Regions from separate parts of the Thalassolituus sp. UBA675 genome, predicted to be linked through region 1. Evidence: predicted binding sites of a transcription regulator. Region 1 holds the regulator's gene; the other holds the start of a gene.
The links. The regulator FliA, encoded in region 1, starts transcription of late flagellar genes. The targets are predictions, from matches to a motif close to CTAAAGTTNNNNNNNNNNCNGCCGATA.

Region 1 (3,553 bases):
GGAGAATCTCTTCATCAGCATCGAAACTCATTCAACCGCTCCTCTAGAACCCTAAGCTCGACAACAGATCATCGACATCATCCTGGCTACTCACTACACCATCGGCTTTGCTATCGGTCTGTGGACCTTCAGGGTTAATATCCGGGCCTTTATCAGGCGCCGGCGTGCTTTGTTCAAACTCATGGTTGATGCCAGTGATCTGATCAACCTGCCCTGCCATCGAGACCAGTGTGACCAGGCGTCCTTCCACATCGCGAATCAGATTGATCACTTTATGAATGACCTGCCCGGTCAAATCCTGAAAGTCCTGAGCCAGGACAATTTCAGAAAACTGTTTCTTTATTTCCGACGAATCTTTAACGCTGCTGGAAAGATATTCATCAATATCACGACTGAGTTCGCGAAATTCGGAGGTATTCATTTCGCGTTTCATAAATCGTTTCCAGCGAGCAGAAAGTTCCGCTGCCCGATCGCCCATAGCGCCCGCCAAAGGGCCGCCGGCATCGGCGATATCCATCGTGCGATTGGCTGACTTATCCGTCATTTCAAGAACGTACGTCAGCTTATCGGTTGTCTCGGTAATATCAGAAGCGGCGCCAACCGTATCGACATTCAGATTCTTGATCGACTCATGCAAGGCACGGGTCAGTCGTCCGATCTCGTTATACAGTGTGCGATCACGCAACTGATTGAGGTCGTTTACCAGAGCAACTGCTTTACCGAGATCTCCCTGCTCGAGCTGTTCGAGCATATTCTCCGCAAGCGAGCGTATCTCCGAGCCGACCTGGTTGTCCTTATTGTCCAGGTTTACATCCACCATGGCGCTACCTTTAATCAGCCTTCGACGCGTTCAAAAATCTTATCGATTTTTTCTTTAAGTACTGCCGCGGTGAAGGGCTTAACGACGTATCCGTTCACGCCTGCCTGTGCCGCTGCAACGATCTGATCGCGCTTGGCTTCCGCAGTCACCATCAGAACTGGCAGAGTTTTAAGGCGCTCGTCTTCCCGCACATGCTTGAGAAGATCCAGGCCTGTCATCCCTGGCATGTTCCAGTCGGTGACCAGAAAATCGAAGTCGCCATTCTGCAGCATCGGCAACGCTGTTGTGCCATCGTCTGCCTCCTGAGTGTTGGTGAAACCAAGATCACGCAGCAGGTTTTTGACGATACGTCTCATTGTTGAAAAATCATCCACAATGAGAATTTTCATGTTCTTGTCCAAAACGACCTCCAATATACGACTTTTACAAACCAAGCCGGTCCTGAATTAAGTTTAGACCCAGTTAGCGGTTTATCCAGAAAGAGAGAGAAAGAATAGAAAAGAATAATGACGGCGTCTGATATGGTCTGAAAGCGCTGGATGCGCCGGTAGGGAAAAATCAGGCCCAATCACTCAGACGCGCGCGTAAACGGTGTGTGGCTTGAGAGTGCAGCTGACTCACGCGAGACTCGCTGACGCCTAATACAGCGCCAATTTCTTTGAGGTTCAGCTCTTCGTCATAGTAAAGAGCAAGAACGAGCTGCTCGCGCTCTGGCAGGCCTGAAATGGCTTCCGCCAACTGGCGACGAAATGCATCCCTCTCCATGCCTTTTCCGGGCCCGGGGGTGGAGTCATCCATCAGATCGGGAGAACTGTCGTTTTCCAGCAACTCTTCATAGCTGAACAGACGACAACCCGCACTATCCTTCAGTATCTGGTGGTACTCGTCCTGGCTTATACCAAGGACAGCCGCAACCTCACTGTCGTCGGCATCACGACCTTTGACTGCTTCAACCTGTTTAATCGCATCCTGGATACGGCGGGCATTGCGATGCACTGAACGGGGTGCCCAGTCACCTTTGCGTATTTCGTCGAGCATGGCCCCACGAATCCGGATACCGGCGTAGGTTTCGAAGCTCGCGCCTTTGCCGCCATCGTATTTACGCGCAGCTTCAAGCAAACCGATCATGCCCGACTGGATCAGGTCATCTACCTGCACACTGTCCGGTAAGCGTCCCATCAGATGATGAGCAATCCGCTTCACCAGACCCGCGTGTTCCCGGACCAGATCGTCGAAATTAGTATTCTGAACGTCGGAGTACACCAGACAACTTCCCGTCGACACCCGTCATGCTCCTACCTGATCAACCAGCCGGTCCACGAAGAACTCAAGATGTCCGCGTGGCGTGGATGGCAGCGGCCAGCTGTCTACTTTCTTGGCTAACGCCCGGAAAGACGTCGCTGCTTTTGACCGTGGATAGGCTTCAATTACCGCCTTCTGACGCTGTACCGCTCGCTTAACCGCATCGTCAGAAGGAACTGCGCCAACGTATTGCATAGCAACATCAAGAAAACGATCAGTGACTTTGGTCAGCTTGGCAAACAAGGCCATACCGTCCTGCGGTGACTTCACCATATTGGCAACGACACGGAAACGGAACAGACCGTAATCGCGGTTCAGAAGTTTAATCTGAGCATACGCATCCGTGATCGAAGTCGGCTCGTCAGTCACGACTACCAGTACTTCCTGTGACGCCCGGACAAAACTCAGGACAGTATCTGAAATCCCCGCTGCCGTATCGATGATCAGTACATCAATATCGTCGCCGATATCGCTGAACGCCTGAATCAGCCCGGCATGTTCCATTGGATTCAACTGCGACAGTTTCTGGGTCCCCGAAGAGGCAGGCACAATTCTGATACCACCGGGGCCTTTGACCAGAACTTCTCTCAGGTCACACTCGCCCTGCAGCACATTTTCAATTGTCTTGTTCGAGCTGATACCGAGAAGAATATCGATATTTGCCAGTCCGAGGTCGGCATCAAGGATGACGACACGTCGGCCCATTTCAGACAGGGCAATACCAAGGTTTACGGAGACATTGCTTTTGCCAACACCGCCTTTACCGCCGGTGACTGCTATGACCTGTACAGGATGACTCGCCATCTTCAATTAAACTCCGTGTTGAAAGCTTTTCTGTTGTGTTGCCATGTTCATTGCTTCTGCCGCCTGCCAGCGCGTTCTTGCCATCCGCGCCATTTGCTCAGCAAGGTTGACCAGTCTTGATGCATCCGGGTAATGCAGATCATCCGGAATGTGAGGACCGTCGGTAATCAGGGTCAGTGGCAAGCGGGTCAGAGCGGCAACACTGAGGCCAGCCCCCAGGCTGAAACACTCATCCAGTTTGGTGAAAATACAACCATCCAGCCCCGCTGGCTTGAAGTGCTCGTAGTTCTCCTGAAGGCAACGCGCCTGACTTGTCAGAGGCAGCACCAGAAACTTACGAACATCACGACCAGTCTGTTTAAGCATAGACAACTGTGACGAAAAATGTGGGTCCTGACTGGCAAGTCCGGCACTATCGATCAATACCAGTTTCTTCTTGCGCAGCGTGCTGAGCGTTTTCACCAGATCACCATTCTGCAACACCACTTTCATCTCGACACCCAGAATCCGGGCGAACGCCTGCAACTGGTCATGCGCTGCCATGCGATAATTATCAAGCGTCACGAAGGCGACCGAGTCTGGCCCATGGCGCTGAACAAATCGCGCAGCAATTTTGCCCAAAGTAGT
Region 2 (3,553 bases), on a different contig from region 1:
GTTTGCGCCATCGAATGGGTGAATATTTGCACTCAGCGTTTCGTTCGGGTGCAGATAGCCATCGTCATCCATTTTCAGGGTAACCATAGCGATTTCGAGAAGGGCGTCGCTGTCGGCATTAAAACCACCGGTTTCCACATCGACTACCACGGGTAAAAACCCGCGGAAGCGTTGTGCCATCAACGACTTTTCCTGTTTCTCTTCAATTGTCATGTCGGTCCTTAGTTGTCCGGTGTCAGTAGTCGATTTTCCAGCGCAGGGTTTCGCCTGCACGAAGTGGAACGATGACATCGTCACCGAAAGGCAACTCATGTGGAGCCTGCCAGTCCTTTTTAATCAATGTAATTTCATCGGAGTTGCGTGGCAATCCATAAAAGTCGGGACCATAGTGGCTGGCGAAACCTTCAAGTTTATCCAGAGCGCCAAGGTCGTCGAAGATTTCTGCGTAGAGTTCGATCGCAGCATAGGCGGTGTAGCAACCCGCGCAGCCACAGGCACTTTCTTTTGCGCCCTTAGCGTGAGGCGCACTGTCCGTGCCCAGGAAAAATTTGCTGCTGCCACTGACGACGGCATCCTGCAATGCCTGCTGGTGGATGTTGCGTTTCAGAATAGGCAGGCAGTAGTAGTGCGGTTTGATGCCACCGACCAACATGTGATTGCGGTTATACGCCAGATGCTGAACGGTGATGGTCGCAGCAACATTGTCGCCCTGACTTTTCACAAATTCAGCAGCATCCTTTGTTGTGATGTGCTCAACGACCATATTCAGGTCAGGATTGCGACTGACGAGAGGCGACAGAATTTCATCCAGGAAGCGCTTCTCCCGATCGAAAATATCGACGTCACTGTGTGTCACTTCACCATGCACCAGTAACTTGATGTCATGCTCGGTCAGGGCATCAGCCAGCTCGTCGAGCTTGCCCAGATCAGTAACACCGGAAGCTGAGTTCGTCGTCGCACCTGCTGGGTACAGCTTAACCGCCACGATATGGCCAGCTTCTGCAGCTTCTTTAATCATCTCCGGCGTAGTGTTGTCGGTAAGGTACAACACCATCAGAGGATCAAAATTCAGCCCCTGTGGCACCTTCGACATGATGCGCTGACGGTACTCATGTGCTTGCTCAGCATTCATCACTGGTGGCTGCAGGTTTGGCATGATGATCGCCCGTTTCATGACCCGTGCGGTCGCCGGAACGGTGTACTGCAGGACAGGGCCATCGCGAAGGTGCAGGTGCCAGTCATCAGGGCGGGTAATTGTAAGACGATCAGTCATGGTCTCGACCTTGTTCTAAACTTAGGTGGGAAGATAAGAATGGCCGTTATTGTACCGGATTCCGACCGGCATTCTTAGAGCTGACATTCAACTTTTGGAGAATCGGGCCGATAACTTAACTATGAGTATGACTGACAAGCAGGTTCAACAACGGTGAGACGCCTAACGAAGATGTTGCTGGCATGCGGAGCCCTGATGCTTCCGGTGTTCGCTTTGGGGCAGACGATGAAGTTCTCGGGCGGGCCGGAGGATACGCTCTGGATGCTAAGCGGCAATGTTTTTGAGTGTCGCTTTGAACAACCGATACCCGGCTACGGTACGGCTGTTTTCCGGCAACGAGCGGGTGAGGATGTAACCTTTATGCTGGAAACCCGCCGTAACCTGATGTCGACAACCCCCGCACGGGTGAGTATTGCACCACCGCCGTGGCAGCCTTCGACGCGCTCAGAGCGACTGGGGCTGGTGCCGATGCAGAAAGCATCGCCGGTTCTGGCATTGGATTTTGGCCGCTCTAATCAATTTATGCATGCCTTGCGTGAGGGGCGGATGCCCACAGTCAGCCATGAGACTTACTACGACAGTGGTCGCTTTATTCAGGTGCAGGTATCAGCGGTCGAGTTTGAGAAGGCCTTTCAGGACTACATTCTGTGTTCGTCGCAGCTATTGGATGTGAATTTCGATCAGGTGGAGCGATCGAAGGTTCTGTTCAAAAGCGGACAGGAGGCTCTGGCTCAGGACGATCTGGACAACCTCGACCGCATTATTTACTACATCAAGAATGATCCACGGATCAGTGCTGTGTATCTGGATGGTCATACCGATAACGTCGGGCGTCGCTATGATAACCGTCAAATTTCCAAGCGACGTGTCGAAGCTGTAGAGCGCTATTTTCTGGTGAAAGGTATCGCGCCTGAGATTATTACCACGCGTTTTCATGGCAGCCGCTATCCCGTCGCTAACAATGCGACTGCTAAGGGTAGGGCAGAGAACCGCCGCGTCACCATTCGTCTCGAAATGGATAAAGATATGCCGTTGCCGGATGACCTTGTGTTCAAGTTGCCGGAGGACGCCTCGGTACTGCCTTCGATCAATCGCTCGGTCAGTGGGCGTTAGCTTGAACCGGCTTCAGTTCAAATCTGAATAGAACCCGGGCCAACGTCCCCTGAGAGTCGATAACAATGACTTCCTGCTCTCCGGGCTCTGTGAGCTTGATTCTGAATAACCCGGAATCGTCGGCATCGGAGTGGTACACGCCATTGAGATACAGAGCTTTGTTCCCCATCCCTCCCAGGGTATTCAGTAGCAGTTCCTGAGTCTTTTTAAAACTGGCGGGCATCAGTGTCTGGCCGTCTTCTATACCAATAATACGAAGCGGCGCAGTAGCTAATGAGGGTGGTTGGCAACTGGAGCGACCTACTGGAAGTTGTTCTGAGCGTCTGAGGTGCGGCGCTATCCAGGGTTCCAGGTTACCGGGCCAGACAGCGAGTGTTCTGGTTTCATATCCGGTTTCGCCATTGAGGTCAGTGCAATCCATACCTAGCATCTGCCCATGACTGTCCAGCCTGATTGTGAGAATACCCGGAGCGGTGCCGTCAGCATCCATATCGCGTAATGTCGGAGGTATCTGATCACGGATCAGAGTCGCGGTATGCGCCCGATGACAGTGGCCCGCCGGCGTTTCGCTGGCCAATTTTCCCGTTGGCCAGCATATGGTTTTGGTTGTCACATCCGCGGGTTGTGGAGGCCAGTCAGGGGAAGGGGCCAGGCGTTGCTGCAGGCGGAATAATAGTGGAAGAGCTGTGACGGCGCCGTATTGACCGGGGCTGGGCGTGCCGTCCGGGCGGCCAAACCAGACGACCATAGTGTATTGGGGCGTGACGCCCACCGCCCATGCATCACGGTAGCCGTAGCTGGTTCCAGTTTTCCAGGCCATCTGGGGGTGGCTACTCATCACTGCAGAACTGCGAATGCGTCCCGGGCGAGGCTGGCGCAGCATGTTAAGAGTTACCCAGGAAGCTTCAGGGCTCAGTAGCCAGCGTTTATCCTGATGCGTCGCTTCGGGCTCGGGGGCCTGAGGGTTAATCAGCTTCAGGGGCTGTACCTCTCCGCCGTTTGCCAGACCTGAATACAGGGTCGCTAATTTCCAGGCGCTGAAACCACCACCTCCCAAAGCCAGTGCAAGACTGGGTTTTCCATCACCGGGAACAACATAGGGCGTTCCGGCATTTTCCAGTGATGCTGAGAAAGATGCCGGGCCCAACGCTTCAAGAACCTGTACTG

Region 2: the regulator FliA is predicted to act here: its motif matches at 1,360-1,386, upstream of B3007_RS10855 (flagellar protein MotY).

What each region holds. Positions count from the first base shown of each region.
Region 1 covers NZ_DBNJ01000017.1:28,552-32,104, forward strand. Annotated here, with positions in the region: gene B3007_RS07475 (chemotaxis protein CheA) at 1-31, opposite strand, end outside; gene B3007_RS07480 (protein phosphatase CheZ) at 44-820, opposite strand; gene cheY (chemotaxis response regulator CheY) at 835-1,221, opposite strand; gene B3007_RS07490 (RNA polymerase sigma factor FliA) at 1,379-2,086, opposite strand; gene B3007_RS07495 (MinD/ParA family protein) at 2,108-2,926, opposite strand; gene flhF (flagellar biosynthesis protein FlhF) at 2,933-3,553, opposite strand, start outside.
Region 2 covers NZ_DBNJ01000026.1:31,963-35,515, forward strand. Annotated here, with positions in the region: gene rnt (ribonuclease T) at 1-213, opposite strand, end outside; gene pyrC (dihydroorotase) at 236-1,273, opposite strand; gene B3007_RS10855 (flagellar protein MotY) at 1,427-2,386, shown strand; gene pbpC (penicillin-binding protein 1C) at 2,373-3,553, opposite strand, start outside.